3 regions of the Arthrobacter sp. CJ23 genome follow, and region 1 is predicted to be linked to each of the others. Evidence: riboswitches for the same ligand, from Rfam matches in the RefSeq annotation. Region 1 holds a riboswitch; each other region holds the start of a gene.
The links. A riboswitch is a leader RNA that binds a small molecule or an ion and turns the genes downstream of it on or off. The one in region 1 is predicted to bind glycine.
Positions count from the first base shown of each region.

Region 1 (10,414 bases):
TGTAGTAGAAATCTCCGCGCTTGTTGACCATGGCGATCCGGTCGGTCGAATCGAGGACCTCCAGGATGCCCGCTTCGAGGGCGGCATAACCGGCGTCTTCGAGCAGGTCTTCGGTCCGGGCATTCTGTTCGCGGACCCAGGCCAGCGGCGCCTCGCCATGAATTTCCTCGAGCCACACGTTTTCATCCGTGGGCTCCGGGGCGGCCGTGGTGGCGCCGCCGGGGTTGGACTCCTGGGCAGTTTCGTTCTCGGGCAGTGGCGTGTGATCAGCTGCTGTGGTGGTCATCTACCCATCCAAGCAACACCCTCCGACAGGAAGCAAGTCACAGGATGGGCCCACGGTTCCGGGTTCCCTGCCCGCAGCGAAGCGAGGGTAGGGGGCATCGGGGATTAGGCTTGACCGTGGGCAAATCGCAGAACATCCGTGTGGCTTTGATCGGGGCAGGCCCCCGCGGCACCAGCGTGCTGGAGCGTTTGCTCGCCAACTGGGCCGCCGGCGCCGCCCGGTCCGGGGACGCTCCGGCCACCCCCGGACGCTCGCTGCACATCGACGTCGTGGACCCCTACCCGGCCGGTGCCGGGCATGTCTGGCAGCCCGGCCAGTCGCGGCTGTACCTGATGAACACGCAGTCCTTCTACCCCACGCTGATCCCCGAGGAACCGGGGCTTGCGCCGCCGCTGGCCGGCAGTTCCTTTGACCAGTGGCGGGCCGCCCGCCGGCAGGACGGCGGCGGGTTGTACGGCGCCGGGCCGGACCGAAAAGGGCTGAGCGATGCGGAGCGTGCCGAGCTGGCCGGCCTGGAGTCGGACAGCTTCCCCAGCCGCGCGCTGTACGGGCGCTACCTGCGGTGGACGCTGGCAGAACTGCTGGAGCGGCTGCCCGACGGCGTCACGGTCACCTTCCACGAAACCAGCGCGACGGCCGCCCGGCCCACCACGGGAGGCTTCGACGTCGAACTCGCCGGCGGCGGCAGCCTCGCCGTCGATTCGCTGGTCCTCGCCCTCGGGCACATCGAATCCAAACTGAACCCCGAGCAGCGCGCCTTCAAGGACGCGGCCGGGGAACTCGGCCTGCTTTACGTCCCGCCCGCCGCGCCGGCCGACGTCGACTGGGAACAGGTGCCGGACCAGGAAACCGTGCTGGTCCGCGGCATGGGCCTGAACTTCTTCGACGTCATGGGCCAGCTGACCGAGGGCCGCGGCGGCGTGTTCGTCAAGGCCGGCGGATCCGGCGGGGTGCTCGAATACCGGCCCTCGGGCCGGGAACCGCGGATCGTCGCCGCGTCCCGGAGAGGCACGCCATACCGTGCCAAGGCGGGGCTGGACGGGTACTACGCCCGGAGCGTCACGCTGCGATACCTCACGGAGTCCGCCGTCGCGCGCTTCAGGGCGGCGGGCATCCAGCCAGGCTTCGACCATGACCTCTGGCCGCTCCTGCACCGGGACGCCCTGTGGGCATACTACGCCACCCTGGCCCGCTCGGAACCGGTCGCGGTGAGCGACGCGGAGGAGTTCCTCGCGGCCCTGGATGATGCCCTGCGGCCGCATGCCCACGCGGCCGGGCGCTGGGAAGCCGTGGTGGCCGGCCTGGTGGACAGGCACGTTGTCGCGTCCCGGCGGCTGCATCTGCCGGGGCTTGCCGCACCGTTGGCCGGGCGTTCGTTCGACTCCCGGACGGACCTCGACGACGCCGTCACCGCCTACTTGGACGACGACGCCCGGCGCTCGGCGCTGGGCGAGGCGGACCCGGTCAAGATGGCGATCGGGGCGCTGCATACGGGACGTGCGATCCTCAAGACGGCAGTGGCCGACGGCGGCATCACCGATGAGTCATGGGTGGCCGAACTGCGCGGCTGGTTCGAGTCGTTCGTCGAGGGGCTGGCCAGCGGGCCGCCCGCCCTGCGTTCCGAGCAGTTGGCCGCCCTGGCGAGGGCCGGCGTCGTGAGCTTCGTGGGACCGGACCCCAAATTCAGCGTGGACCGGGGTGCGGGGGTGTTCCGCGCGGTCTCGCCGTGGGTCCACGACGCACCCGTGGAAGCCCGGACCCTCATCGAGGCGATGTCGCCGGCCAACCGGGTGGCCGTCAACGTCTCGCCGCTCCTCCGGCGGCTGTTCGCCGACGGCCTGGTCCGGGCGAAGGTCATGATGGGGGCCGAGGGCAGCCCCGTGCTGACCTCGGGCCTGGACGTGGAACCGCACCCATACCGTCCGGTGGGCGCCAACGGCTCGGTGACGGAAGGCATCTACGTGCTCGGCCTGCAGCTGTCCGCCGCCCAGTGGGGGACGGCCATCGCCGCCGAAGCCCGGCCGGCAGAGGGCCAGGCGTACGCCAGCGGCCAGCGGACCCTGCGCGACGCCGATGACATCGCGCGGAGCATTCTCGGCCTGTAGTTTTCGTGCGCCGTGTGGCGGCGCGCTTGCGGAGCGCATCCCATTCCCGCTAGTGTGTGAGCCGCATCACTGACAAGTGAAGACGCTTATGATCTGCGGCGGGAGAGTCCTGCCGGTACATTCAGCAGGCGCCGTAGGAGCAAACCCTCCCCAGGAATCTCTCAGGCCCATGTACCGCCGCGGCAAGGCAACTCTGGAAAGCAGTCCGGTCTACCGGGCTCACCGAAGGTGCAAGCGGGTCCTGCGCGAGCAGGAGCCGCGGAAACTCTCAGGTCCACGACAGAGCGGGGAGGAACCCGAATCATTGTGGCACCCCCGTGCCGCCTGAACGATGGAGTTCCTCATGACGATTCAGCGCCCACCATCCACCACCGCGGAAGCGCCGCACCTCGAGCGGCAGCTCAGCAACCGGCACATCCAGCTCATCGCGATCGGCGGCGCCATCGGCACCGGCCTGTTCATGGGCTCCGGCAAGACCATCTCGGCGGCAGGGCCCTCCGTCATCTTCGTCTACATGATCATCGGCTTCATGCTGTTCTTCGTCATGCGGGCCATGGGCGAGCTGCTCCTGAGCAACCTGAACTACAAATCCTTCAGCGACTTCGCCGCGGACCTGCTGGGCCCGTGGGCCGGCTTCTTCACCGGCTGGACGTACTGGTTCTGCTGGGTGATCACCGGAATCGCGGACGTCATTGCCATCGCGGGCTACTCGCAGGAACTGTGGCCCGCCCTCCCGCTGTGGATCCCCGGCCTGGTCACCATAGCCATCCTGCTGCTCCTGAACCTCACCACGGTCAAGGCCTTCGGCGAGACCGAGTTCTGGTTTGCCCTGATCAAGATCATCGCCATTGCGGCACTGATCGTGGTGGGCCTGTTCATGATCTTCAGCGGTTTCCAGTCCGACGCCGGACCGGCAAGCTTCACCAATCTGTGGAGCCACGGCGGCTTCTTCCCGAACGAGTTCATGGGCTTCGTGGCAGGTTTCCAGATTGCCGTGTTCGCCTTTGTGGGCATTGAACTGGTGGGCACCACGGCCGCCGAGGCCAAGGACCCGGAGAAGAACCTGCCCAAGGCCATCAACTCCATCCCCATCCGCGTGCTGCTCTTCTATGTGGGCGCCCTCATCATCCTGATGTCCGTCACGCCCTGGACCCAGTTCGCAGCCGGGCACAGCCCCTTCATCGCCATGTTCTCCTTGGCAGGCCTGGGCGCCGCAGCCACCATCGTCAACCTGGTGGTCCTCAGCTCGGCCATGTCCTCGGCCAACTCCGGCATCTACTCCACCTCGCGCATGGTCTACGGCCTGGCGCAGGAGGGCGACGCCCCGTCGGTGTTCAGCAAGCTCTCCCGCCGCAAGGTGCCGCAGAACGCCCTGTTCCTGTCCTGCGTGCTGCTGCTCTCCGGCGTGGTGCTCATGTACGCGGGCCAGGACATCGGCAAAGCCTTCGACATGGTCACCACCGTGTCCGCCGTCTGCTTCGTCTTCGTCTGGTCGATCATCCTGGCCAGCTACCTGGCCTTCCGCAAGCGCCGCCCGCAGCTGCATGACGGGTCCAAGTTCAAGATGCCGGGCGGCATCCCGATGGTCTGGGCGGTGTTCGCCTTCTTCGCCTTCGTGCTGTGGACCCTGACCACGCAGCCGGACACGCTGACGGCCCTGCTGGTCACCCCGGTCTGGTTCGTGGTGCTCGGCATCGCCTGGTTCATCCTGCGCCGCCGGCCCGCACACCTCGCCCGCTACGCAGCGTTCCAGGCCGAGCTGGTGCAGGAATCCGGCCGGGCACAGGAACCGGAGCCGGCGCAGAAGTAATCGCCGGCAAAGCAATGCCCCTCAAAACGACGGTCTTGAGGGGCATTGCCTTTGCTCGGGAACCGGGGGTCCTAGCCCCTAAGGCACTTCTGGTACTCCAGCCACGCGATCGCGTACCGGAGCCAGCCTGCGATGTCGTACCACTTGGCCGGTTTGACCGGCGGCGTGCACTGCGGCGGGACCGGCCCGCTGTCGGCAACCTTCACCAGGGCCTTGACCACGGTTCCGGACCCGACGGCGGTCAGCACCAGGGTGCCGGTGCCGACGGCCGCAGCGGCGGGGACCTTGAGGTCCACGGTGGCAGCACCGGCCGTGACCGGCACGGAACCGAGGGCCACCGCCGCGCCCTTGGCGTCGACAAACACGGCGTCCAGGGAGGTGTTGGCCGGGCTGCCGATCGATGTCAGGTTCAGCTTGGAGACGGCCAGGGCGATGGCTTCTCCGGCATTCACCTCGGCGGCGGTGGAGTTCACCACGGCCACGGAGCGGCGGGCGAAGTCCGGCGAAACCGGCTGGTGCTCCTTCAGGAACTTGATCCAGGCATCGCGGTCCACCAGCCCGGTGTCCTTGGTGTTGCTGCCTTCCTTGAAGATCCGGAAGTTGTCACCGCCGGTGGCCAGGAAGCTGAACGTGCCGATCCGGTACTGCTTGGCCGGGTCGATCGGCGCCCCGCCCACCCAGATGCCGGTGATGCGCTCGCCCGCCGGGAGGGCGGCGTCGTACGTGTAGTTCACGTTCTTGGACAGGCCCAGCTGCTGGTACGGGCGGCTGGGCACCGTGCCGTCCGGATTGCTCTGCCATTGCTGCTCCAGCAGGGTCTTGAACTGCGCCCCGGTGAGGGACGTGGTCCACAGGCTGTTCACGAACGGCAGCACCGCATTGGCCTCGGCATACGTGATGGTCCCGTCCGGCGCGTAGTAGAGCTCGTTGCGCAGGCCGCCGGGGTTCACGACGCCGATTTCGGCCGCACCCAGGTCCGGAGCCTTGAGCGTGTCCACCAGGGAGTCCGCCACCAGGTTGCCCAGCGTGGATTCGCTCGCGCGGTCGTCGCGCTTGGGGGCGCCGCCGGCAGGGTCGGGCGTGAAGGCTGTGGTGATATCGCCGGTGACCGTGCCCACCTGCTGGTTGCCGATGACGGCCGCCGCGGCCACGGCCTTGTCCACGATCCCCTTGACCGTGGCGACGCGCGGATAGGCGGTCACCAGGCTGTCGGCGGAGTCCGTGGTCCGGTCGACGATGGCGGCTTTGTGGGCCGTCACGGCCTTGCTCGCCGTGTCCACGGTCAGGGTCACCGTGCCCACGTTTTCGCCGTAGTTGCCGGTCTGGACAATCGGGCGGGTCTTGCCGGTAGGCTGCCCGTTGGCGTCCAGCACCGGGGCCGCCCAGGCGTATTCCTTGTGGGTGTGGCCGGTGAAGATCGCGGCGACGTCCGGGCTGGTTTCCCGCACGAGCCTGGCGAACGGCCCGCCTGCGGCGACTTCCTGTTCCAGGGTGGAGCCCTCGGGCGTGCCTGAGGCGGCGCCGTCGTGGGTTTCGGCGATGATCACATCGGCGAGGTTCCCGGCCTTGATGGTGGCGGCCACGCGGTTGATGGCCGTCACCGGGTCACCGAATTCGAGCTCCGTGATGCCGGCCGGGGTGACCAGGGACGGCACTTCCTGGGTCACGGTCCCGATGACGGCCACACGGATGCCGTTCAGCTCCAGCACCGTGTATTCGGGCAGCACCGGGGTGGTGGTGCCCTTCTGGTAGACGTTGGCGCCCAGGATAGGGAACTTCGCGTTGCTGCCGCCCGCGATGACGCGGTCGCGCAGATCCGTCCAGCCGCCGTCGAACTCGTGGTTGCCCACCGCGGAGGCCCGCAGCTCCAGGGCGTTCAGGACGTCGATGGTCGGCTGGTCCTTGGCCACGGAGGAGGCGAACAGGGAGGCCCCGATGTTGTCGCCGGCCGAGATGAAGGCCGTGGCCCCCGGTGCGGCAGCGGCACGCAGCTTCTCCACGGTGCCTGCGAAGAGGACCGTGTTGGCGTCGATCCGGCCGTGGAAATCGTTGATGCCCAGGAACTGCAGGTCAACGCTGGCAGGGGTGACCGGGCCGGCCGGGAGGTCCAAGCCCACGATCACGGGATCGTGGTCACTCGCCCGGAACTCGTCCGGGGCGTAGTAGTTGCTCACATTGTTGTTATACCGGCTGTACTCCAGGGCAACGGACTCCACGGAGTTGATGTTCCAGATGTCGGTTCCGGTGACCACCGCCTTGGCTGCCGGGGAGGCCAGGATGTGGTCCAGGGAGCCCACCAGGCCGCCGAACAGGTAGGAATGCTTGCCCGTGCCCGCCTCAAGGTCGGTGTAACCGGCCCCGGTCAGGACGTTGATGGGGTCTTCCTTGCTGTAGGCGTTGAAGTCGCCGATCAGGAATACCTTGTCCGTGCCCTTGGACGCCTGCAGGTCGTTGGAGAATGCCAGCAGCGACTGGGCCTGCTGCGTGCGGGCGACGTTGGACGCGCCCTGGCCCTTGTCCGTATCATCCAGGGTGGCCGCGGAGCCCTTGGACTTGAAGTGGTTCACGATCGCGATGAACTTCTTGTCATCGTCGGCGCCCACCGGCTTGAACACCTGGGCCAGCGGCTTGCGGGCACTGGCGAAGGCGGTGGTGTCGTTGTGGATGATGGATTCGCCCACCGGCTCAGCCGCGGCCTTCTTGTAGATGAACGCGGTGCGGATCATGTCCTCATCGCTGAGCGGGGGAGCGTTGGCGGGCGTGCGGGCGTAGTCCCACACCTCCGGCGTTGCCATGTTGAGTGCGTCCACCAGCTTGGACAAGGCGTCGTCGCGGTTCTTGCCGAACTGTGCGGAGTTTTCGATCTCCTCGAGGGACACCACGTCGGCGCCGGACTTGGTGATGGCGGCGACGATCTTGGCCTGCTGGCGGAGGAAGTTCTCGGCGTTCGCGGCACCGCGGGCGTTGCAGCCGTCCTTGACGGTGATGGGGTTGCCGTCGCGGTCATAGTAGAAATTGCAGCCGGTGAGCTGGTCGCCGGTGGTGGGGAAGTAGTTCAGCACGTTGAAGGACGCGATCTTCAAGGTTCCGCCGACGTTGGCCGGAGCCTGCGGACGGCTGGCGGTGAAGCTGGCCGGCTGGACGGACTCCGCATTGGCCGCGGTGAGCTGGGCCAGGGGCTGGAACTTCCAGGCGTTGTTGCCGTAGCCCAGGACCACGTTGCTGCGGAACTGGACCGGCGAGCCCACCCGGACAGGGTCCGACGAAGTCAGGTAGGGGAGCGCCTGGGCCTTGGTGGCGGCGTCCTTGAGGAAATTGGTGGAGGCGCCGTCGTCGAGCTTGATGGCGCGCAGCGCATTGTCCGCAACCGTCGCGGCGTACTCGGCCGAGCCGTACGTGGCCACCGCCGTCGGCTGGACAAGCGGCGAGGTTCCGGCCGCCAGGCCGATCTCGCCGTACTGGTTGAGTGAGTAGTTGTCCGTCACGGTGAAGGCGCCCTGCGGTGCCAGGAGCATGCCCTCGTGGCTTTCGCGGGTGGCTTCAGCGGCCGGGAGCGTGAAGGCGGTGGCCTTGACTTCCGGCACCGCGTCGGCGAGCTTGGTGAGCCCGGCCGCCTCGACGGTCAGTTGCGTCTGGTTCGCGAATTCGCTCACCACGCCGCTGAGTTCGAGGTAGTCTCCGGCCTGGACGGTGGCGGCGGTTGCCGGCGAGTAGATGAACAGAGCGTCCGACGCCGTCCTGGCCGCCTGCTCGGCGTCCCCTCCACTGCCGGGGGTCTGGACGTAGTAGCCGTTGAGGCCGCCGGCTGCGTACACGGCGGTGACCTTGCCGCGGGTGGTCACGGTGGCGCCGACCAGCGGGCTGGCCGCCCCGGTGCCCTGGATTTCGGCGATGGTTTTCGTGCCGCCGGGCTCAGGCGGCGTAGTTCCGCCGCCCGCCGCGGTGGGCGTGATGCTGGCACTGAGGCTGAAGTCGGCGGCGTTGGAGTCGGTGTCGCTGCCGTTGCTCCGGTTGAGGCTCTTGACGTCCGTGTTGCCGGCAGGAGCCGTAGCGGCTGCCGTTTCAAAGGTGTTGGACGTGCCGTAGCCCAGCAGATCGGCGACGGCGGGGTTGCCCACCACGGAGCCTGCGGGCAGCGGGTTGAGGGCGGTGCTCTGCCTGGCCAGGACGATGGTTCCGGCGGTTCCACTGGGGTTCAGGGTTCCGGGTGCTTCCACATCGGCCTTTGGCAGGGCCGGTGCCGTGGACGTTGCGCTGTTCGTTGCCCCTTGGACCAGGTAGTGGCCCTTGGCCGGGATGCTGCCGGTCAGCGGGGTGACTCCGCTGGGGGCTCCCGTGCCGGTGGCCGGGCGGTACTGAACGGACCAGCCGGCGAGGTCCACGGGGGAGTCGGAACTGTTGTACAGCTCCACGAACTTGTTCTTGTAGGCGGCTCCTGCGCTTCCGCCGCTGAGGTAGGCCTCGCTGATGACCACCGGGGATGTCCCCGTGGCCGTCTCGTCTGCGGCCAAGGCCGGGACTGCGGCCAGTGGTGCCGCGATGAGCCCCGCTGACAGGGCAGTGCCGATGAGCAATTTCATGTGTCTTTGGTGCATCCGCTCTAACTTCCATTAGGGAGCCCTGTAGGGCCCTGTGGACGGCGCCCGCGGTCTTGTGCGGCGGGCGCTGACCGGAACTTACTCCGGGTAAACCTTGTGCCCGGGCATTACAACATGGCCGGGTGAATGCCGGGTGGACGGTGAATGACGTGCTTGACGGGGGTGCACCAGGCAGGACTGGGCCGGGATGGCGGGCCTGGAACTGCTGGGCCTGGAACTGCTGGGCCTGGAACTCCTAGAGCCCGGTTCCCTTGAGCGTGCCGGTGGTCTTCGCGCCGGCGGCACCGCCGATCAGGCACATGATCTCGCGGTCGCCACCCTTCCAGCTGTCCCGCGTCGGGTAGAGGTAGGTGATCTCCAGGGTGGAGTCATCGAAGGCTTTGCCCACAAAGGTGGCGAACTCGGTTCCACAGAAGTCCTGCGATTGGGTTTGGACGGCGTCGTCGCCCGGGTAGGCCCCGCCGTCGAACTTCATGGCGGCGTAGGCCTCGAAATCGTGGCTCGCGCCGCAGGGGATGATGGTCACGTCCTGGACTTCGGTGCCCGAGGGCTCTGCCATGCAGTCGCCCAGTTTTAGCTTGAAGGCGTCAGCCTTGGATGTTTCGGTGGGCACGCCGGATGCATCACGCTTGGCATCACCGCTGCTGATGAGCGAGCACCCCGTCAACGTCAAGGACAAACAACACAGCAGGGCGGCGGCCGCTTTGATGCAGTGGGATGGTGCGTGCATTTTGGTCCTCATTTCCCAGAAGAACCACCGAAGCCCGGGATTCCTGGAATTCGGCTCGGTGGTCGGCTGAGGGACCAAGTCAACGACTCCGGCCAGCCGATCCCCCGACGCTGGCACAGAGCGGATCCGGCCGGCGGGCACCGTATGCTTGTCCGGTGCCCGCCGGAGTGATCCGTTGCTGTGGTGGGCTAGCCTGCCTGCTTCAGGTCCTCGGCCAGCTTGAACGTGGCGCCCGTCGGGTCGGTGAGGGTTGCGAGGCGGCCGAACGGGGTGTCCTCGGCCGGCTGCATGACCGTGGCACCGAGTGCGAGTGCCTGCTCAACGGTGTCGTCCACCTTGTCCACCGCGAAGTAAACGCCCCAATGGGACGGAACCTCCTCCGGCAGGAAGCCTGAGGCGTCCATGATGCCGGCCTTGGCGTCGTCCCCGGCACCGAGCGTGGAATAGCGGAATTCGTCGGTGTCGCCCACCACTGATGTCTCCCAGGCGAAGACGTTCTCGTAAAAGCCCACAGCCGCGGCAAAGTCCTTGGACAGCAGTTCGTGCCAGGCCGGGGCTCCCGATTCAGCGGCGAGCTCGTAGCCTTTCATCTCGCCGAACTGCCAGGCGCCGATGGCCGCTCCGGACGGGTCGCCGTACATGGCCATGCTGCCCTGTTCCGGGACTTCCATGGGTTCCATGTAGACCTGCCCGCCATTGGCGGTGGCGGCCGCGGTGGTGGCCTTGATGTCATCCGTGCGCAGGTACGTGGACCAGACGTCCGGCATCTGGGCCATGTCTTCCTGCTTCTGCATGATCCCGGCCACCATCTGGCCGTTCTTCGACGCCGTGATGTAGCCACCGTACTTTTCCTGGTCGCCGGTCTCATATGTCCAGCCGAAGAGG
Region 1 covers NZ_CP102950.1:814,951-825,364, forward strand. Annotated here, with positions in the region: gene NVV90_RS03720 (prolyl oligopeptidase family protein) at 1-286, opposite strand, end outside; gene NVV90_RS03725 (FAD/NAD(P)-binding domain-containing protein) at 403-2,391, shown strand; glycine riboswitch at 2,481-2,578, shown strand; gene cycA (D-serine/D-alanine/glycine transporter) at 2,735-4,201, shown strand; gene NVV90_RS03735 (ExeM/NucH family extracellular endonuclease) at 4,273-8,781, opposite strand; gene NVV90_RS03740 (septum formation family protein) at 9,035-9,358, opposite strand; gene NVV90_RS03745 (hypothetical protein) at 9,393-9,599, shown strand; gene NVV90_RS03750 (VOC family protein) at 9,718-10,414, opposite strand, start outside.

Region 2 (10,414 bases), 98 kb from region 1:
CATGCTCGACGTCGACATAGGCCAGTGCCACAGGGTAGCCCAAGGTGGGGCTCGGCTGGCCGGAGGTGACCTCGCCCACCACGACGCCGTCCTTCAGGACCGGGTAGTGGCCGCGGCCGGCGCGGCGGCCCAGGCCCTTGAGGCCGACCAGCTTGCGGCCGCTCGTGGAGCCGGCGCCGTCTGCCTTGAGTGCTTCCAGGGCGGCGCGGCCCACGAAGTCGGATTCCTTGGCGAGTGAGACGACCGGGCCCAGGCCTGCGGCGAAGGGGTTGCCTTCGAGGGAGAGCTCGTTGCCGTAGAGCGGCATGCCGGCTTCCAGGCGCAGCGAGTCGCGGCACGCCAGGCCGGCGGGGATGAGCTCGCCTTCCTCTGCTACGGCGTCGATGGCCTGCCACAGGGCCGCGGCAGACTCGTTGGCCACGAAGATCTCGAAGCCGTCCTCACCGGTGTAGCCGGTGCGGGCGAGCAGCAGCTCTTCGGTGCTGCCGCCGAACGTGAAGGGAACCTCGACGGCGGCGTAGTACTTCAGCTCGGTGACCAGGGCGTGCTGTTCGGCCGGGACCATGCGGAGGAGGATTTCCTCGGCCTTGGGTCCCTGGACGGCGATCAGCGAGGTGGCTGCGGAGGCGTCCTCCACCACCACGTCGAAGCCGGCGGCACGCTCGGCCAGTGCCGCGGCGACCACCACGGCGTTGCCGGCGTTGGGGACCACGAGGAACTTCTCTTCGCCACGGCGGTAGGTGATGAGGTCATCGATGATGCCGCCGTCTTCCTGGCAGATCAGCGAGTACTTGGCCTTGCCCACGGACATCGCGGAGATCTTGCCGACCAGGGCGTAGTCAAGGAACGCGGCGGCGCCGGGACCGGTGACCCAGACTTCGCCCATGTGGGAGAGGTCGAACAGGCCGGCGGACGTGCGGACCGCGTGGTGTTCGGCCAGTTCGGAGGAGTACTTCAGGGGCATCTGCCAGCCACCGAAATCGGTGAACGAGGCGCCGAGCTTCTTGTGCTCTTCGTAGAGCGCGGTGTAGTTCTCAGTCATCGCGGAAATCCTTAGTTCTCGAAGTCTTCGATCGGCGGGCAGGAGCAGACCAGGTTGCGGTCGCCGGCTGCGCCGTCGATGCGGCCTACGGGCGGGAAGTACTTGTCCTGCTTGAGGTGGTGGACCGGGAAAACGGCCTGCTCGCGCGGGTACTCGCGGTTCCAGTCGGAGGACACGACGGCGGACGCGGTGTGCGGCGCGTTGCGCAGCGGGCTGTTCTCGACCGTGAAGTCGCCGTTGGCGACCTGGTCGATTTCCTTGCGGATGGTGATCATCGCGTCGATGAAACGGTCGATCTCCACGAGGTCCTCGGACTCGGTGGGCTCCACCATCAGCGTGCCGGCAACCGGGAACGCCAGGGTGGGGGCGTGGAAGCCGTAGTCGATGAGGCGCTTGGCCACGTCTTCCGCGGTGACGCCGGTCTTGGCCGTCAGTTCGCGCAGGTCCAGGATGCACTCGTGGGCCACGAGTCCGCCTTCGCCGGTGTACAGGACCGGGAAGGACTCGTTCAGGCGGGCAGCGATGTAGTTCGCGGCCAGCAGCGCGGACTTGGTGGCCTCGGTGAGGCCGGCGCCGCCCATGAGCTTTACGTAGGCCCAGGAGATGGGCAGCACGCCGGCAGAGCCGAAGCGCGATGCCGAGATGGCCACGCCGTGGCCGGCCTCGTGGGCTGCCTTGTTGGCATCGCCCGGCATGAACGGTGCCAGGTGGGCCTTGGCTGCCACCGGGCCGACGCCCGGGCCGCCGCCGCCGTGCGGGATGCAGAAGGTCTTGTGCAGGTTCAGGTGGGACACGTCGCCGCCGAACTTGCCCGGCTGGGCCAGGCCCACGAGCGCGTTCAGGTTGGCGCCGTCAACGTACACCTGGCCTCCGGCGGCGTGCACCGAGTCGCAGATTTCGCGGACGTCGGCGTCGTACACGCCGTGCGTGGACGGGTAGGTGATCATGATGCAGGACAGGACGTCCTTGTTTGCCTCGATCTTGGCGGTCAGGTCCGCGTGGTCGATGGTGCCGTCAGCGGCGGTGGCCACCACCACAACCTTCATGCCGGCGAGGACGGCCGACGCGGCGTTGGTGCCGTGGGCCGAGGCCGGGATGAGGCAGACGTTGCGCTGCTCGTCGCCGCGGGACAGGTGGTAGCCGCGGATGGCCAGCAGGCCGGCGAGCTCGCCCTGGGAGCCGGCGTTCGGCTGGATGGAGACCTGGTCGTAGCCGGTGATTTCGGCGAGGTCCGCTTCCAGGCCCTCGATCAGTTCACGCCAGCCGGCGGTCTGGGAGTCCGGTGCGAAGGGGTGGATGGAGGCGAACTCCGGCCAGGAGATGGCTTCCATCTCGGCCGTGGCGTTCAGCTTCATGGTGCACGAACCCAGCGGGATCATGGTGCGGTCCAGTGCCAGGTCGCGGTCCGAGAGCTTGCGGATGTAGCGCAGCAGCTGGGTCTCGGAGCGGTGGGTGTTGAAGACCGGGTGCTGCAGGTAGTCGGAGGTGCGCTCGACCGCGGCTTCCAGCCCGAAACCTTCCACGGACTCACGTACCTCAGCGCCGAAGACGCCGGCGACGGCGGCGACGGTTTCCGGCGTCGTGGTCTCGTCAACCGAGATGCCGACCGTGTCGGCGTCGATGCCGCGCAGGTTGATGCCCTCGGCCTCGGCGGCGGCAACGATGTCCGCTGCCTTGCCCGGGACACGGACAGTGACGGTGTCGAAGAAGCTGCCGTGCAGGACCTCCAGGCCGGCGGCCTTCAGGGACGCGGCCAGGGTGCGGGCGTTGTTGTGGACGGTCTCGGCGATCGACTTCAGGCCCTCGGGGCCGTGGTAAACGGCGTACATCGAGGAGACGATGGCCAGCAGTGCCTGGGCGGTGCAGATGTTGGACGTGGCCTTTTCGCGGCGGATGTGCTGCTCGCGGGTCTGCAGGGCCAGACGGTACGCGGGGGTGCCGGCGTCGTCCTTGGACACGCCAACCAGGCGGCCTGGCATGGAGCGCTCAAGGCCCTTCTGGACGGCCATGTAGGCAGCGTGCGGGCCGCCGAAGAACAGCGGCACGCCCAGGCGCTGGGTGGAGCCGACGGCGATGTCGGCGCCCTGCTCGCCCGGAGGCGTGATCAGCGTCAGGGAGAGCAGGTCAGCGGCGACGGTGACCAGTGCGCCGCGCTCCTTGGCGGCGGCGATGACGGCGGCGTGGTCGAACACGCGGCCGGAAACGCCCGGCTGCTGCAGGACGATGCCGTTGATGTCGCCGTCGGGCAGGCCCTGGGAGAGGTCAGCGACCTCCACCTCGAAGCCGAGCGCCTCGGCGCGGCCCTTGACGATGGCAATGGTCTGCGGCAGCACATCGGCGTCGAGGACGGTCTTGCCGTCGTGGGCTGCCTTGTTCTTGTTCGCGCGGCGCATCATGAGGACGGCCTCGGCAACGGCGGTGGCTTCGTCCAGCAGGGAGGCGTTGGCGATGGGCAGGCCCACCAGGTCCTGGACCATGGTCTGGAAGTTCAGCAGCGCCTCGAGGCGGCCCTGGGAGATTTCGGGCTGGTACGGGGTGTAGGCGGTGTACCAGGCCGGGGATTCGAGGATGTTGCGGCGGATGACCGGCGGCGTGACGGTGTCGTAGTAGCCCTGGCCGATCATCTGCACGGCGGTCTTGTTCTTGGCAGCGAGCTTGCGCAGCTCGGCCAGGACCTCGACCTCGCTGAGGGCGTCCTGCAGGGTCAGCGCAACGTCCTGGCGGATGTCGTTGGGGACCGCGGTGTCTACGAGCGAATCGACGCTGTCGTAGCCGACGGACTTGAGCATGGTGTCGATGTCGGCCTGGCGGCGGGCGCCAATATGCCGGTCGACGAAGGTGGTGGAGGCTGAACTAACCGTCACGAAGGAACTCCATTACTAAGGCGGCGCAGGGTACGCCGCAGTGGTTCGGGTTCCTCCCCGCTCTGTATTGGACCTGAGAGTTTCCGCAGACACAGGTCTGCTTGCACCGTCGGTGAGCACAGCGTGTTCAGGTGTCATTGACACCCGTGGACAGCTTGCTGCTTTCCAGAGTTGCCTTGCCGCGGCGGTACATGGGCCTGAGAGATTCCTGGGGAGGATTTGCTCCTACGGCGCCCGCATCACTTGCCTGCAGGACTCTCCCGCCGCAGATCAAAGGCGTATTTAGTTGTTCTAACACGGGTTGCAGCTGCCGGTGACGACGGCCACAAGCACCCATTCTCCTATGGACGGGGCCTGTCCGCAAATGGCAATTTTTGCACCGCTTCACACAGGCGGGCCACCCGGCGCGCGGTCCCGCGAGTCAGCCGCGGAGGCGGTCCAGCGTCGCCAGGAGGGAGTCGACGTCGGCCTGCCGCCCGGGCGCCGCACCGCCGGATGTTCCCTCGAACATGGCATTGAAGTAGAGGCCGTCGCCCATGTAGCGCACGGCCTTGGCAAGCTCGGGCCCGACGTCGTCCGCGAGCACATCGAGCCACTGCTGCTGGATTCGGGCGAAGCGCCGGCGCGTTTCCTCGTGAGCCACCTCGGCCAGGCGGGTGGAGGCCACAAACACCCGGTCCAGCGGAGTGTCGGCCCAGAGCGAGGATTTGATGAAGTAGGCGGCGGCACCCTCGGGGGCTGACTTCATGCCCTCAATGTCATCCTGCGCCAGCCGGTCCATGCGCTCGAGCAGCGAACCGATCAGCGCTTCCTTGTTCGGAAAGTGGTACAGCAGGCCGCCCTTGGAGACGCCCGCCCGCTTGGCGACGGCGTCGAGGGTTGCGGCGCGCTCCCCCACCTCGATCAGCAGGGCTTCAAAGGCATCCAGGACCGCGTCCCGGGCAACTGGTTTTCGTGGCATGGCTCCTATCATCCCCTAGTTCCGCCGGCATTCATTTGAAACTGTACCGTCTGGACGGTACAGTAATGAATATGCTCAGCCCGACCACAACCCTGCACAGCCCCACCACCTCCACCCCGTCCGCGCCGTGGCGCGACTGGGCCGCCCTGGCCCTGCTGATGGTCCCGGTGCTCCTGGTGGCGGTGGACAACACCGCACTGACGTTTGCGCTGCCGGAAATTGCCCGCTCGCTGGACGTGGGCGGCATGCAGCTGCTGTGGATCGTGGACGCCTACCCGCTGGTGCTGGCGGCCCTGCTGGTCTCGATGGGAAACCTGGGCGACAGGATCGGCCGGCGGCGGCTGCTGCTGATCGGCAGCACCGGCTTCGCCGTGATGTCGGCCGTGACGGCGTTCGCGCCGTCGGCAGAGTGGCTCATTGCCGGACGTGCGGCGCTGGGCATCTTCGGCGCCATGCTGATGCCGTCCACGCTGTCCCTGATCCGCAACATCTTCGCCGACCCGAACCGGCGGCGGCTGGCGATCGCTATCTGGGCCGCCGGCTTCTCCGGCGGTGCCGCCTTGGGCCCGATCTTCGGAGGCTGGCTCGTGGAGCACTTCTGGTGGGGTGCGGTGTTCCTGGTGGCGGCATTCCTGCTGCTGCCCCTGCTGGCGCTGGGCACCTTCCTGATCCCGGAGTCCCGGGATGCCAACCCCGGCCGCGTTGACGTGACAAGCATCGTGCTTTCCATGCTGGCCATGGCGCCAACCGTCTACGGCATCAAGGAATTCGCCTCGCACGGCATGGCCCCCCATGCAGCCGCATTCGTGACCCTGGGCCTGTTCATGGGCGTGCTGTTTGTGCGCCGGCAGCGGCGCCTGGACTCCCCCATGCTGGACGTCCGGCTCTTCGGCAACAGGGTGTTCAGCACGGCCATCGCGGCCAACATCCTGTCCCTGTTCTCAATGACGGGCTTCTTCTACTTCTTCGCCCAGCACCTGCAGCTGGTGGACGGCCAGTCCCCCATGCAGGCCGGAATCGCCATGGTCCCGGCCCTGCTGGCCACGGTGGTGGCAGGCCTGCTGGTGGTGCCCCTGGTCAGGAAGATCCGCCCAGGCCTGGTGGTGGCGGGCGGATTGGCCCTCAGCGCCGCCGGCTATGCGGTGGCAGCCCTGGGTGACCACGGCCAGGGCCCGGTGTTCCTGCTGTCCGCGCTGCTGCTGATTGCCCTGGGCGTGGGTTCGGCGGAGACGATTTCCAACGACATGATCCTGGGCGCCGTCCCGGCGGACAAGGCGGGCGCAGCGTCAGCGATTTCGGAGACCGGCTATGAGCTGGGTTCCCTCCTGGGGACCGCGGTGCTGGGGTCGATCCTGACCGCGTCCTACCAGCACAACCTGCTGCTGCCGGAAGGGCTTTCAGAGGCAGGGGCCGGGCAAGCAGGGGAAACGCTGGCCGGTGCGGTGGAGACAGCCGCAGCCCTGCCCGCTCCCCTGGCGGAGGCCCTGACCGCAGCGGCCCGGGCAGCCTTCGAATCGGGCGTCCATGTCACCGCGGCGATCGGGCTGGTACTGATGGCCGGCGCGGCAGTGCTTGCCGCCGTCGTGCTCCGCCACGTGCCGACCGCGAAGTAGCCGCTCAGCTGCCTTCCACGAAGGCTTGGAGGGCATCGAGGAGTCCCTCGGTGCCCTCTTTGCGGCCTTCCACATGGTCTTCGTCGGTGAAGTAGGCGCCCTGTTCGGTGAGGGTGAGGCGTGTGCCTTCGCCGTCGGCCTCCATCTCGATGGTGGAGAGGGAGACTGACATGCGTTCGCCGTCGAGCAGCATCTCGTAGCTGTAGACGATCCGCTGATTCTCAACGATGTCGTGGTAGACCGCCTTCATGGTGGAGACGAAGCCGCCTTCGGGGCCACCGGAATCCGTCTCGCTGCCGCCTTCGCGGAAGTCCAGGCTGGATTCGCCTTGGGCCCACTCCTCCGGGCCCACGAACCACTTCTTCTTGTTGCCGTAGTCCGCGAAGGCGGACCAGACGCGGGATACCGGGGCGTTGAGTTTGCGTTCAAGGCTGAAGCTCGCGTGCGTAATGGGCGTGGTCATGACGTGCTCCTAGTGTTCGTTGGCCGGAGTGGTGTTATCCGGGATGCTGAGGAACTCCTCCAGGCGGTCGAGGCGCCGCTCCGCGCTGGTCCGGCGCAGGCCGAGCCAGGCTTCGGCGGACCGGACCGCTGAGGGCACGATGCTGCAACTGCGGACCCGTCCGGTCTTTTCGCTGCGCACCAGCCCACTGTGTTCCAGGACCTGAAGGTGCTGGACAATCGCCGGCAGGCTCATGGAGAAGGGCTTCGCCAGCTCCGAGACCGACGCCGGTCCCTCACAGAGCCGGACCACAATGGCCCGGCGGGTAGGGTCGGCGAGAGCCTGGAACACGGAATCGAGATCCACGTCCTGCCGCTGATTGTTAAGCATATGCTTAAGTATCCGCCGAAAGGCCGGGAAGTCAAGGGGTCACTGGTTCTCGTCCCGATCAGGACCCCTACTTGGGCTGAGCCGCCCGCAAGATGGCCAAACGAACCGCCAGACGCAACGCAGCGAGGCTGGGCTGTCCCGAGAGGCCGTCCGGAGTCGGATACACGCGGCATGTCACGGCAGGCTCGGCACTCGACGGGAACAGGTCCCTTCCACCGATCATGAACGTCGGCGAACCGTGGAAGCCCAGCTCCCGGGCTTCGTCCTCGGAGCTGACTTCCCGGACATGCACCTCGGCATCCCGGCCCTCTTCGGCCAGGGCCCTGCGGTACAGCTCCAGTGCCGGGCCACTGTTGGGGCAGTCCGCAATGATGCGCAATTCGTAGTTGGTCATGGCTGCTCCTTCCCGAGTCCAAAGGCCACGGCCCGGGGGTGGGACCCGGATCCGCATTCCTCGCAGCAGCCGGCGGCAGCATCCTTCTCCGCCGCGGGCTGGGCTGCCTCGGTGCGCGGGACTGTGCAGCAGACGTCTCCGCGCCAGGCGTTGACGCCTTCACGGACGGCGATGACGGCAATGACCAGGGCGGCGCCGGCGTCGGCCCACCACCAGCCCAGGGCGCTGTTCAGCAGCAGTCCAGCGAGCAGCACCGCGGAGAGGTAGGTGCACAGCAGGGTCTGCTTGGAATCGGCCACGGCGGTCCGGGAGCCGAGTTCGCGGCCGGCGCGGCGCTGCAGCCAGGACAGGACGGGCATGATCGCCAGGCTCAGCACCGCAATCACGATGCCCGGCGTGGAGTGCTGCGCCTCGCCGCCGCCGGCCAGCGAGCGGACGGCGTCGACGGCGACGAAGGCCGCCAGGGCGAAGAAGGAGACGGCGATGATCCGCAGCGTCAGGTGCTCGCGCCGCTTGGGGTCCTTGGCCGAAAACTGCCAGGAGAGCGCGACGGCGGAGGCCACCTCGATCACCGAGTCCAGTCCGAAGCCGATCAGCGCCGAGGAATCCGCGACGCCGCCGGCCCAGAGCGCCACGATGGCCTCGATGACGTTGTAGGTAATGGTGGCGGCGGCGAAGATCCGGATGCGGCGGCTGAGGACGGCGCGGCGGGCCAGGCCGGGCGCCTGCTGCAGGGCGGTCATACCAGGCACTCGCCATCCGGAGCGCAGCAGGCAGGGTCCACGGCCAGCACGACGCCGATCAGGTCCGTGATCGCATGGCCCAGCCGGGCGTCGGCGAGCTCGTAGCGGGTCCGCCGGCCGTCCGGAAGGGCCACCACCAGGCCGCAGCCGCGAAGGCATGTCAGATGGTTGGACATGCTCTGCCGCGACACCCCGAGGGCGTCGGCCAGCTCCGAGGGGTAGCCGGGTTCTGCGGCCAGCGCCAGCAGGATCCGTGCCCTGGTGGGATCAGAGACCGCGTAGCCGAACCGCGCCAGGACCGGGGCGTGCGTGAGGGTTTCCATTCTCAAAATGTACATCGACACGTGTATTCAGGCAATTCTGTACAAACAAAAAAGTGAGATCTCGACTCTTTCATTGGGTGAAAGAGCCGAGATCTCACTTTTGGGGAGCATGGCTCGCCGTCCGGGGCCAGGGCGGGTGCGATGGCGTCCAGGATCTGGCTGGCCCGCGGGGTGAGCTCGGGCCGGTCCGGCAGGAAGAGCGCCTGCGATCCCACCAGTTTCACGGTCAGCCCGCGTTCCCCGATCTGGCACTGGACGTTGGCATCGAACTGGGCCGCCTTCAGCGCGGATTCCATCTGCCCGGTGAGGCGGTCCACCTCCTTCAGGGCCAGGTCGGTAGTTCGCGATCAGTTCAACGACGTCGGCGAGGCTCTCGCGCACGACGGATGCGGCGCCGTTGAGCGTCACCAGGTGCGTGTCCGGGCTTTCATGGATCCGTTCGTGACGTCCGGATGCACCGCGAAGCGGGTGCCGTTGAGGCGAGTGGCGTTGAGGCGGGTGGCGGGACTGTCCGAACCCGCACCTGAAGAACACGCTGTGAGACTTCGTGCTTCGTTGAACGGATCCATTCATCCTTTCTGAGGACGACGCCCAGAAAGTCGTCATGTCTCAAGTGGGCGCGTGCTGAACAACATCTGGTCGAATCCCTGGAACCATGTTTTCGTTGACTTATGGAAGTGCACCTGGGAGCCATGTGAAACGCCGTCCGGTTCCGAAGATTCATGGCCAGATCGTTGCTGTCGCGCTCTCGATGCTTGCGTCCTTGGTCCTGCTCCTGGTTCCGGTCTACGTAAAGGTAAGACTGACGAACGGCGGGCCAGGGCAGGTTAGCCATTCAACCCTGTTTGAGACAGTTGGGGCATCCGTCTTGGTGCCGCTACTCATTCCTGTGGCTCTGACCGCACTGCCCTTCCTGCTAAAGGGGAGGGCACGGATCTACCTGTCCGTTCCGACCACTGCTGCTCTCGCCGTGTTCGTAGTGATCGGCTCCGCAACCGTTGGTTGGTTCTATATACCCGCCCTGATCGCCGCCGTCGCTGGAGTCGCCCAAGGCAAGTCCAGCAGGCCGCCAGCCAGGCCCGCCAGTGGTTCCGCGTCTGCTGACCGCGGCCTCAGGATGCCCTGACGGCGGCGCCGTCAGGGAACCTCGGGCGCTTCGCCGTTCCCTACCGCCTCGATCCAGTCGACCGCCTCGTCCGAGAAATAGAACCCTGAGAGCCCGGTCTGACCAACCCACCAGGCATCGGAAGGAATCGGCCCGCCGACTTGGGTGATCTCCGTAACCACTTCCGGGGGAACCGCGTCGCCGTTGTTCTCGATCAGCCATTTCCGGGTGGACGGCTTCAGCTTCAGCCACCAGTGCTCGATACTCATGGCCGAAGTCTGCCATGTCTGCCGATCGAGAGGGAGTAGCTGCACGTTCTCGAGAATCGGGCCCACTAAGAGCGTGCTAAATCTTCGCCGGTAGGCATATGGAACCCATTAAGACCCCGGGCGGCCGTCCCCTCCGCAGGAGATGAATCCACCATGGAGTGCATTGCCTTCAACAAGGGAACGGCACGCGATGCGACTGTCCCGGGCACGCGTCCGAACGACTACGTGGTCGATGACGTCGGCGATTTCATCTACCACCAGTCCGCCA
Region 2 covers NZ_CP102950.1:913,369-923,782, reverse strand. Annotated here, with positions in the region: gene gcvT (glycine cleavage system aminomethyltransferase GcvT) at 1-1,042, opposite strand, end outside; gene gcvP (aminomethyl-transferring glycine dehydrogenase) at 1,054-3,906, opposite strand; glycine riboswitch at 4,082-4,179, opposite strand; gene NVV90_RS04195 (TetR/AcrR family transcriptional regulator) at 4,328-4,867, opposite strand; gene NVV90_RS04190 (MFS transporter) at 4,939-6,480, shown strand; gene NVV90_RS04185 (SRPBCC family protein) at 6,485-6,943, opposite strand; gene NVV90_RS04180 (metalloregulator ArsR/SmtB family transcription factor) at 6,953-7,312, opposite strand; gene NVV90_RS04175 (hypothetical protein) at 7,380-7,706, opposite strand; gene NVV90_RS04170 (cation diffusion facilitator family transporter) at 7,703-8,449, opposite strand; gene NVV90_RS04165 (helix-turn-helix transcriptional regulator) at 8,446-8,772, opposite strand; gene NVV90_RS04160 (hypothetical protein) at 8,775-9,089, opposite strand; partial or broken gene NVV90_RS04155 (hypothetical protein) at 9,157-9,345, opposite strand; gene NVV90_RS04150 (hypothetical protein) at 9,910-10,146, opposite strand.
Region 2: it holds a riboswitch for glycine, as region 1 does, so the genes downstream of both, gcvP (aminomethyl-transferring glycine dehydrogenase) here and cycA (D-serine/D-alanine/glycine transporter) in region 1, are expected to answer to the same signal.

Region 3 (10,414 bases), 1.4 Mb from region 1:
GCAGAGGCCACCAACCGGGGCGTTCCCCAGCCGCCGGACGCGGACTCGGCCAGCGCCGGAACCACTTCCCAGGGCTTGCCAATGGACTCCAGGATGCGGGCTTCCTCGGCGTCGTCGCGGTAGCCGTGGTCGTCCGGGTGGCGCCACAGGGCCTGCGCCGTGACCAGGGTGCCGGACTTGTAGTGCCATTCCCAGTGCAGGCGCACCTTGTGGTCGGTCCCGTAGTTGGCCAGCAGGGACAGGGTGGGCACCGCCAGCGTGGGCAGCTCCACGGACTTGTCCGCGGCCTGCACCTTGGTGGACTGCCGCAGCTTGGGGTAGAAGGAGGTCAGGAATCGGCTCTCGTCCCGCGCCGGGATCTGCAGGGTGGCGCCGTCCGCGACGAATTCCAGCAGCTCGTCGCTGAGCCCGCCCTCGAGCGGTGCCAGCGTGATGATGTTCTCCAGCGTGGGGATCCCGGGGAGCTGTTCGGGCCCGCGCTGGGTGAAGAAGATGCCGGTGGCCGGCTTGCCGAGGAAGCCCACGGCGGCCGGGTCAACCGGCTCCCCGCCGAGGGAGACCGACGGCGCCAGCCGCAGGCCGCCGTCGGGCGTTCCCGCGTCCGGCGCGGGGCTGCCGGCGCCCGCCGCGCTGTTCCGCGCCAGGCTCAAGCCGACGACGGCGGCCTCCGCGCTGACGTGGACGGGCTCGTTTCCGGCGGTGTGGAGGAGGGGTATGCCAGCCTTGGCGGCCTCGGCCAGGAGCGCCCACAGGTTCTTGCCGGCGAAGTCGTTCAGGCTCAGCCACATGGCGCCGGAGGGCTGCTGGCGGCCGTTGCTGGAACCGTGCGCTGCCAGGAAGGACTGCAGCCACTCGACGTGGGATTCGTTGAATTCGCGCCGGTAGCTGACGTAGCTGAGGTTGTTCCAGGAGACGTCGCCGCGGATCCACTTGCCCTTGGCGCCCATCATCACGGGGCGGGCCTTGAGCTGGCGGACGCTGCGCATGGGGTCCCGGCGGCCCGTGTAGGAGAAGTGCGTGGCGGGTTCCTCGACCTCGAACTGCAGGGCCAGCGGCAGGCCTGTGCCGGGGGAGGCGCTGCCCGGCTGCGCGATCAGCTTGTTGAGCGCCAGCTCCCAGGCCGGGCGCGAGGAACCGCCCTGGTCCGTGGAGCCGGGGCGGGACGAAGTCTGCGGGCTGGTGGTGGCGGCCATGAGCTGTGCGCGCACCAGCGGGTGGTCCTCCGCGGTGAAGAGCAGCGCCGCCACGTGCTTGCAGTCCTTGCGGACCGGGCAGCTGCAGATGCCCACAGTGCAGGTCCAGCCGACGGGCTTGCGGACCAGTTTTGCCGACGTCGAATACGGCTGCGGGCCGTTCCCGCGGACCTTGCCGATCATGAGCCCGGTGGCGGGGTCGAAGGAAATCCCGCTCACCCTGCTGCCCATGGCGTACGCCAGTCCGGCCGCCAGCGAGCGGTCGTTTATGGCAGGAGTCTGTATGGCCAGTTCCCAGTTGTCATCGGTGTGGGACGGCATTCGCACGGCTACTTTCGGAAGAAGGTTATCTGCCTAATCCTAGCCAGCCCCACCGCCTCCCTCACCTCGCTACGCGAGGCCAGGGAACCCGGGCGGCGTGGGCCAGCCGCAAACGGCCCCCAAACTTCGCCCGGCGTTAACCTCCATATCGATTGCGGACGCCTTGCCGCGCGTACCTTGAAGGTGTCCGGAGCACCACCAGCTTTCAGCAGTGAGGAATTCCCATGACCAGCAATGAGTACCCCGTCGTTCTGACCAAGGCCGGCCTCGAGGGCCGCAACGAGGACGTCGTGGACGCCAACGTGGACGTTGTGAATGAGATGTACCAGGAACTCCTCATCAGCGAGGAAATGGCCCCCAACGCACTGGGCAGCTACTTCGTCGATTTCTACCTGACCCAGGCGCTTTCCGGCGGTTTCGCCCAGTACGTGTTCACCGTGCCGGAGCGTGAAGAGGTTGACGGCTACGTCCGGGCCGGCCTGGCAGGCATGGGCGCCGCCGGCCACCTGGACCTGTTCAACCGCACCGTTGCCGCGTTCGACGCCCTCAGTGACGACGACGCCGAGGTCTACCTGGACGGTGAACTGGACGAGTCCGAGGCCACCCCGGAGGCCGTCACCGAACTGGAGGAGCTCGACGGCGAGTTCGAGGCACTGCTGGAAACCGAAGACATCGTGGTCCTGAACGCAGCCTGGCTCCGTGCCCAGGAGAACCTGCTGGTCCTGGACGAGGAGGAGCTCAAGGCCCACATCGCCGGCCGCGTCGCCCTCATCCCGAACCTTGAGGAACGCCAGGCCGAGGCCGCCGAAGAGGCACTGGAGAACGCCCCCGAGTTCGAACTCATCATCCGCGAACTCTGCGCCGTGGCCGGCTACGAGCTGCAGAAGATCACCATGGGCGACCCCAACTACATCCACGACGGCGAGAAGACCCTGGCCTGGCACTTCGCCACGGACCACGGCGACTACATCATGGTCGAAGACGACGACGAGGCCTTCATGATCCACCCGGAGACCAAGGAAATCATCGCCGCCGTGGAGTTCGAAGAGTCCGAGGAGTTCGAGGACGCCTAGTTCCTCGCCGCGTTTGGGCGGCAGACATCCTCCCCACCGTCCCCCTGGCCTCGCAAGCTCAGCCAGGGAACCCCGGGGTTGATTAAGAACTGAACAGCGGTTGGCGGTAAAGGTACGTTCGCTGCTCGCTTTGAATTTTGGGTGTGTTGGACTTTCCAGCAAGAGGGCTCCGCCCGGGGGAACTGGTTCAACCCCCGGGCGGAGCCCTCTTGCTTACTTCTTCTTCTTAGTTTGTTGTTGCGGAGGAAGCTTTGTGGAAGCGTCCGTACTTATGTAGGTAGAGGTACGTGCCGATGAACGTGATGAGCCCCAGCAGGGGGCCGGCCCACAAGGCAATTGGTGAACCTTGGAGGAGGATAGCGCCGAGTCCGAAGGTTCCGGTCAGGGCGGCCCCGCCCGGGTTCGCTGTGGCGAGTTTGCCTTGGATGTGGCGGCCGAGTTGGCGGTAGTGCATGGCTTGGAGGGCTGCGAAGAGCAGAAATGAGGCCACCATGATCAAGGGCCACGGCCAGGGGGCCATGGCTACCACGCTCAAGGTCAGCCCGTACATCGCGGATAGCCCCAGCCAGTAGTTCCGTTGCGCGGGTTCGGTTGTGGTGTTCATCAGCACCCCCTGTTGAAGTCAATAACGCCTCCAGCGATCGTCATTGCTGCCGAGCAGCCGATCATGGCCATGGGGCCGAAAAAGCCCATCGCACCGCAGAAGGCCATGTTCGTTCCCCACCAGGCCCAGAGAGCGGCCCACGCGGACGCGCATTGCGGATACATTGGTTTCATCGCAATGCTGCCTTTGCCTCCACCGATCATGGATGGTTTGGCTTTGCTGAGTGTCGCGACCTTGGTGTTTCCCGGCCCGTCCTTTATTTCCAGGGCGAGGTAACCGGAATCTGTCATCGACACGAGGGCTTCAAGGGCATCTGTTGGCATGGCCGCTGCCAGGAACTGCTGCTGCAACCCGGCGTCGAAGCGGTTGTCCGCGGACAGGTACTGCGTGAGTTCCTTCGAGCCCTGGATGAGGTGCAGACGTTTTGCGAAGCCGACAGGATCGGCCAGGCGGGCCTGTTCCAGCCGCTTCATCGCCTCGGATTTCTGGGCCGGCGTCGGCTCCAGCAGTACAGCACCTTCGCTGCTGCCTACCACCGTCCGGTTCCCGGCAGCGTTGGCTGGCGCTACGGACGCGAAAACAACAGCGAACACCGCTACGAGCGTGGTCACGAACCGCAAAACCCTGGACCAATGTGATGCACGAATCATGTATACCCCCATAAGACCTTGAACCCGCCTGGTTGAGCGGGGGAACTGCGCCTCCTCCGGGAACCTCAAGGAGGCTCCAGTCCGGACAATCTAAGCGGACAACCCATCCAACGCAAGTCAAGTGACTCCGGCCGAAGATGGGCCCCGCCGGAGCGCTGCGGGCCCTCCGGCGAACCGGCAGCGGGATGGTCCGGGCGCAAGCAACGCGGGGTCAGTTAGGGCCCATCATGACCCCCGACATGGGCCGTAACTGACCCCGCGTTGGTGGTCAGTACCCCATCGCGGCGCCCTTGATCATCTCGCCGGTAGGGCTCACCAGGTACCAGACGCCGCTGAAGCCCTGGCCGAGGATGTCGCCGGGGGCTTTGTCGTTCGCGAAGTAGTAGACCGGCAGGCCGTTGATGGTCAGCTGCTTCTTCCCGTCGGCGGTGGTGATGGTCCCGATGGTCCCGGTGACGCCGTCAACCGAGGGGGTGGCCGACGCGGTGGTCACGGCCGGCCACATCGCCACGCAGGCACCTGCGCAGGCGCTGGTGCCCGAATCCTTGACGTCCTTGGTGAAGAAATAGACGCTCATGCCCTTACCGTCCACCACGATCTGGCCGGCGCTGGAGGCTGCGGTCTTCAGTTCAGCGGCAGCGGCGGCCGGGCTGGAAGGCGCGGCCGACGTCGGAGCCGCCGAGGACGGGGCGCTCGACGCCGGTGCGGACGAGGTGGGCGTGGTGCCGGTGGTGCCGCCGCAGGCAGTGATGGCTGCGGCCAACGCCAGCACGCTGAGTCCGAGGCCGAGTTGCTTCTTCATGTCTGGCTCCTTTGCTAGGGCCGGCCGAAAGGTGGCCGGGCGCTAACTCCTACGACGCCGCCGGGGGAAGAATGGTTCACGGGACTGAACCTTTTCCGCGATGGGCACGTCGTATCGCAGAAGAGCCGGAATGCCCGGAGCCGGGAACTGCCGGAAGACACAGGAGGCAAGGATGCCGCTGGACGAGGACGTGGTGGCCGCGATCTACCGCGACCATGGGACCGCGCTGCGCCGCTTTGTGCTCAGCTGCACGCCGGACGCGAACCTGGCGGACGACGTCGTGCAGGAAACCATCCTGCGCGTGTGGCAGCACGCCCCGCAGATCACCGGAAGCCTGCGCAGCTACCTGTTCCGCACGGCCCGCAACGTCATCATCGACAACTACCGCAAGGCCCAGCGCCGGCCCTCGGAAACCGGCGAGCAAGACCTGCCGGATCGCGGCGCCTCGGAGCGCGTGGACGAGCTCCTGAACCGTGTCCTGATGGAAGAGGCGCTGCTCCGGCTCAGCACCGAGCACCGCGAGGTCCTGGTGGCCCTGCACTACCAGCGCTTCACCGTGAACGAGGCGGCCCTGAGGCTGAACATCCCCAGCGGCACCGTCAAATCCCGGGCCTTCTACGCAGTGAAGGCCCTCCGCACGATCCTCGACGAAATGGGGGTGGCACGATGAGCGGAAACGCCATCCACCAGCTGCTCGGCGCCTATCTGCTGGGCGGCCTGGAAGCGGCCGAGGCGCGCGCCTTCGAGGACCACCTCGCCGGGTGCGCGGAGTGCCGCCGCGAGCTTGAGGAGCTCGAAAGCCTTCCGGCGCTGCTCGACGCCGTTCCCGCGCCCGACGCCGTGGCGCTCACCGCCGGGCGCCCCGCCGTCGACCCCTCCCCGCTCCTGGTGGAGCCTGCCGAAACCCTCAAGCACAAGGTGCTGGACGAGCTTGCGGCGCGCAGGCGGACGTCCCGACGCCGGCGCTCGGCTGTTATGGCGGGCGTCGCCGCCGCCTGCCTGGCGCTGGGCTTCCTGGCCGGGCCGCTGCTGAACCAGCCGCCCAAACCGGACGCGAGCTACTCGGTGCAGGCGGGCAGCGGGCTGCAGCTGACGGTGGGCATGGTGAAGAAGACCTGGGGCACCGAGCTGGAGGTGGACGGCCGGAGCATGCCGCTGGAGGGCACCCTGTACCTGTGGGTGAAGGGCCGGGACGGCGCCGAGGAGCTTGCCTGCGGCTGGACCGCCACGCCCAGCGGCCGCATCAAGGTCACCGGCGCCACGCCCGTGCAGCTGGCCGGGATCGCCGGCGTCGAGCTCCGAGACGAAGCCCAGCGCACGGTGGCCGCGATTTCGGTGCCGTAGCACGGCCGCCGAAGGCCCTCCTGCCCAATGCAAGTTCTATTTCAATCAATCCATATTTATCCCAAATTTCGGATAAGGCGCCCGGAAGCTTGGTGGCCCGCTAGCGCAGGATCACCGTCCGGTTGCCGAGCAGCAGGATCCTGCCCTCGCAGTGCCAGCGGACCGCGTTGCTCAGCGCCTTGCACTCGGCGTCCCGGCCCACCGCCACGAGGTCGTCGGGGTGCTCCCTCAGGCCGACGCCGGTGCGGTGCCGAGGGCGTCCGGTGCGGCCGCGTGGTCCGCGGCGGCCTGATTTGCAGCGGCTGCGTCCAGGCTGTTGAAGGTGTAGAGATGGATGCCCGCGATCCTGTCCTGGTTCTCCGCGAGTCCGGCCACGAGGGGCGCCGGCGAATACCGGTCCCCGCTCAGGAGCCGGCGGGCGAGCGGGCCCTTGCGGCTGAGGAACTTCAGGGAGGTGCCGACGCCGATCTGGGTTGCCAGCGAGACGAGCTTCGTCCGGGGAACGGCGCCGGCCACGCCAGCCCACACGGGCAGATCCACGCCTTCGCGGCGCAGCAGGGCCACGAAGTCGACGATTTTCGGGGCGGAGAAGCACATCTGCGTGACCACGTGGCTGGCCATGTGCTGCTTGGTCAGCAGGTCTTCCAGCAGGTCCAGTCCGGACACGGCCGGGTGGCCCTCGGGGTAGCCGGCCACGCCGACGGCGATGCTGCCGCCGGAGTACTGGGCGATGTCTTCCATCAGTTCTGCCGACGTGCCGTAGGGTCCTGCGGGCCGCGGCGTGTCCCCGCCGACGGCGAAGACTTCCCGGATGCCGGCGCCGTCGCAGTCGCGCAGGATTCCGGCCAGCTGCGAGCGGTCCTCCAGGGCACGGGCCGCGAGGTGCGGGACGGCCCTGTAGCCGAGCCGCGAGAGCTCGACGGCGGCCCGCATGGTGCGCCCGATGCCGTGGTGGGGCAGGCAGGTGATGGTGAGCGTGGTGCCCAGCGGCACGGCCGCGCGGACCTTTTCGACGATGCCCTCGGAAGGGATGATCTCAAGTCGTGTGGGGAACATCTTTGATCCTCTACGGGTCTCAGGTACGGGTGTCAGGCGCCGGCGTGGGCGGCGAGGATGGTGCGGGCTTCCTGGCGGGTGGTGCCGGAGTCCTGGATGCCTTCGGCGATGTGGGCCAGGTGGGCGGGGATCTGCCGGCCCTTCTTGCGCATCGCGGTGGCCCAGAGCCGGCCGGCGCGGTAGGAGGAGCGGACCAGGGGCCCGGACATGACGCCCAGGAAGCCGAGCTCCTCGGCCTCGGTGGCGAGGTCCACGAATTCCTGGGGCTTGACCCAGCGGTCCACGGGCAGGTGCCGTTCGGAGGGGCGCAGGTACTGGGTGATGGTGATCAGGTCGCAGCCGGCGGCGTGCAGGTCCGCGAGGGCCTCGGAGATCTCCTGGCGGGTTTCGCCCATGCCCAGGATGAGGTTGGACTTGGTGACCATGCCCAGGTCCCGGCCCTGGGTGATGACGTCCAGGGAGCGTTCGTAGCGGAACGCGGGCCGGATGCGCTTGAAGATGCGGGGCACGGTCTCGACGTTGTGCGCGAACACCTCCGGGGCGGAGTCGCAGATCGCGGCGATGTGCTCGGGTTTGCCGGAGAAGTCCGGGATGAGCAGTTCGACGCCGGTGCCGGGGTTCAGTTCGTGGATCTTGCGGACGGTCTCGGCGTAGAGCCAGACGCCCTCGTCCGCGAGGTCGTCGCGGGCCACGCCGGTGACGGTGGCGTAGCGCAGGTTCATGGCCTGCACGGAGCGGGCCACCTTGGTGGGTTCGAAGCGGTCCACGGGGGAGGGCTTGCCGGTGTCGATCTGGCAGAAGTCGCAGCGGCGGGTGCATTCGGAGCCGCCGATCAGGAAGGTCGCTTCCTTGTCTTCCCAGCATTCGAAGATGTTGGGGCAGCCGGCTTCCTCGCAGACGGTGTGCAGGCCTTCCTTCTTGACGAGGTTCTTCAGGCCCACGAACTCCGGGCCCATCTGGACCTTGGCCTTGATCCATTCGGGCTTGCGTTCGACCGGGACGGCGGCGTTGCGCTGTTCAACGCGCAGCAGCTTGCGGCCTTCAGGTGCCAGGGTCATGAGGAACTCCATAATTCAGGTGGCACAAGGGTGCCACGATGATTCGGGTTCCTCCCCGCTCTGTATTGGACCTGAGAGATTCCGTGTCCCTGCTCCTGCAGGACCACTTGCACCGTCGGTGAGCCCGGTAAACCGGACTGCTTTCCAGAGTTGCCTTGCCGCGGCGGTACATGGGCCTGAGAGATTCCTGGGGAGGGTTTGCTCCTACGGCGCCTGCTGAATGTACCGGCAGGACTCTCCCGCCGCAGATCATAAGCGCGTGCCACCGTGGGGTGACACATCACACAGGATAGCCGGTGCCCGGAGAGCACGCAAAGCACAGGCGGGCAATGCGCCAGGACCAAACGGCGTTCCGAGGGCCCCGACACGAGCTTGCGAGTGTTGGGAAGGGACCTCCGCACTAGCCCGCCACGAGTGCCGGCATCCTTTGTGCGGTGGACGTACCCGGCACCGGGGCGTACATGACCAGGTGCAGGTCCGGTGCGTCCGAGGGCACCAGGCGGTGCTGTTCAAAGACCAGTTCGCCCAGGACGGGATGCAGGAAGACCCGTTGCCTTGAGGCGAACCGCTCCACGCCGCGGTCGGCCCAGAGCTGGGCGAATTCCGGGCTGGCCTTGCCGAGCCGGCTGATCAGCTCGGTGTGGGCCGCCGATCCGAGCCGGGCACCCGCCTCGGCCCGGAACTCGGCCACGAAGTGGCGTGAGGTCTCTTCCCAGTCGGGCAGCATCTCGCGCAGGTGCGGGTCCGTGAAGATCAGCCAGAGCAGGTTCCGCTCGGCCGGGTCCACGGACGCGATCCGCGAGTACAGGCCGGCGTAGGCCCGGTTCCAGCCGGTGATGCCCCAGTCCGGGGCCACGGCGAAGGCCGGGAAGCCGAGGGAATCAAGGAGGCGCTGCAGGTGTGCGGGGGCTTCCTCGATCATGGCCGTCTCGGCGGCCGGAACAGGCGTGTAGCCGCCCATCGCCAGCACATACGTTTTTTCAGCACCGGTCAGGCCAAGCACGCGCGCGATGGCCTCGAGCACCTGCCTGGAGGCGTTGACTTCCCGGCCCTGTTCGATCCAGGTGTACCAGGTGACGCTGACCGCGGCGAAGGACGCCACCTCCTCCCGGCGCAGCCCCAGGGTGCGGTTGCGGCCGATGGGCGCCAGCCCCAGCTCCGCGCGCACGAGGTTCGCCCGGCGGTCGCGCAGGAACTGGCCCAGTTCCCGCCGTCGTTCATCATTCATTCCATCGAATCTAGCACTCCCACTACTAGTACCAGCGCCGACTTCCACTGCGGGCCCCTCACTGGTTGACTGGTTTGATGCCTCCACTACGTTCACGAACAGTCACCCACGGCCGCAACATGGTCGGTGCCCGCGCCCTCCTCCGCGCTGCAGGCGTCAACGGCGCCGATTTCGGCAAGCCGATCATCGCCGTCGCCAACAGCTTCACCGAATTTGTCCCCGGACACACCCACCTCCAGCCGGTGGGGCGCATCGTCTCCGACGCCATCATCGAGGCCGGCGGCATCCCGCGCGAATTCAACACCATTGCCGTGGACGACGGCATCGCCATGGGCCACGGCGGCATGCTCTACTCGCTGCCCTCCCGCGACCTGATCGCCGACTCGGTGGAGTACATGGTCAACGCGCACTGCGCCGATGCCCTGATCTGCATCTCCAACTGCGACAAGATCACCCCCGGCATGATGATGGCCGCCATGCGCCTGAACATCCCCACCGTCTTTGTCAGCGGCGGCCCCATGGAGGGCGGCACCGCCGTCCTGGTGGACGGTACCGTCCGCAAGCGCCTGAACTTGATCTCCGCCATCGCCGACGCCGTCAACGACTCCGTCTCCGACGAGGACCTTCTGGCCATCGAGGAAACGTCCTGCCCCACGTGCGGTTCCTGCTCGGGCATGTTCACGGCCAACTCCATGAACTGCCTCACCGAAGCGCTCGGCCTCTCGCTGCCGGGCAACGGCACCATCCTGGCCACGCACACGGCCCGCAAGGCGCTGTACCAGGACGCCGGCAAGGCGATCGTGGACATCACCAACGCCTACTACTCCGATGACGATGAAAGCGTACTGCCGCGCGCCATCGCCGGCCGTGCGGCGTTCGAGAACGCCATGACCATGGACATCGCCATGGGCGGCTCCTCCAACACCATCCTGCACCTGCTCGCCGCAGCACAGGAGGCCGAGCTGGACTTCACGCTCGAAGACATCGACGCGATCTCCCGCCGCACCCCCTGCCTCACCAAGGTTGCCCCCAACGGCGACTACCTGGTGGAGGACGTCCACCGCGCCGGCGGCATCCCCGCGATC
Region 3 covers NZ_CP102950.1:4,050,748-4,061,161, reverse strand. Annotated here, with positions in the region: gene NVV90_RS18315 (DEAD/DEAH box helicase) at 1-1,514, opposite strand, end outside; gene NVV90_RS18310 (hypothetical protein) at 1,739-2,587, shown strand; gene NVV90_RS18305 (hypothetical protein) at 2,814-3,191, opposite strand; gene NVV90_RS18300 (hypothetical protein) at 3,191-3,802, opposite strand; gene NVV90_RS18295 (hypothetical protein) at 4,110-4,643, opposite strand; gene NVV90_RS18290 (sigma-70 family RNA polymerase sigma factor) at 4,816-5,313, shown strand; gene NVV90_RS18285 (zf-HC2 domain-containing protein) at 5,310-5,987, shown strand; partial or broken gene NVV90_RS18280 (formyltetrahydrofolate deformylase) at 6,088-6,207, opposite strand; gene NVV90_RS18275 (methylenetetrahydrofolate reductase) at 6,216-7,043, opposite strand; gene lipA (lipoyl synthase) at 7,076-8,101, opposite strand; glycine riboswitch at 8,256-8,353, opposite strand; gene NVV90_RS18265 (helix-turn-helix transcriptional regulator) at 8,502-9,329, opposite strand; gene ilvD (dihydroxy-acid dehydratase) at 9,407-10,414, shown strand, end outside.
Region 3: it holds a riboswitch for glycine, as region 1 does, so the genes downstream of both, lipA (lipoyl synthase) here and cycA (D-serine/D-alanine/glycine transporter) in region 1, are expected to answer to the same signal.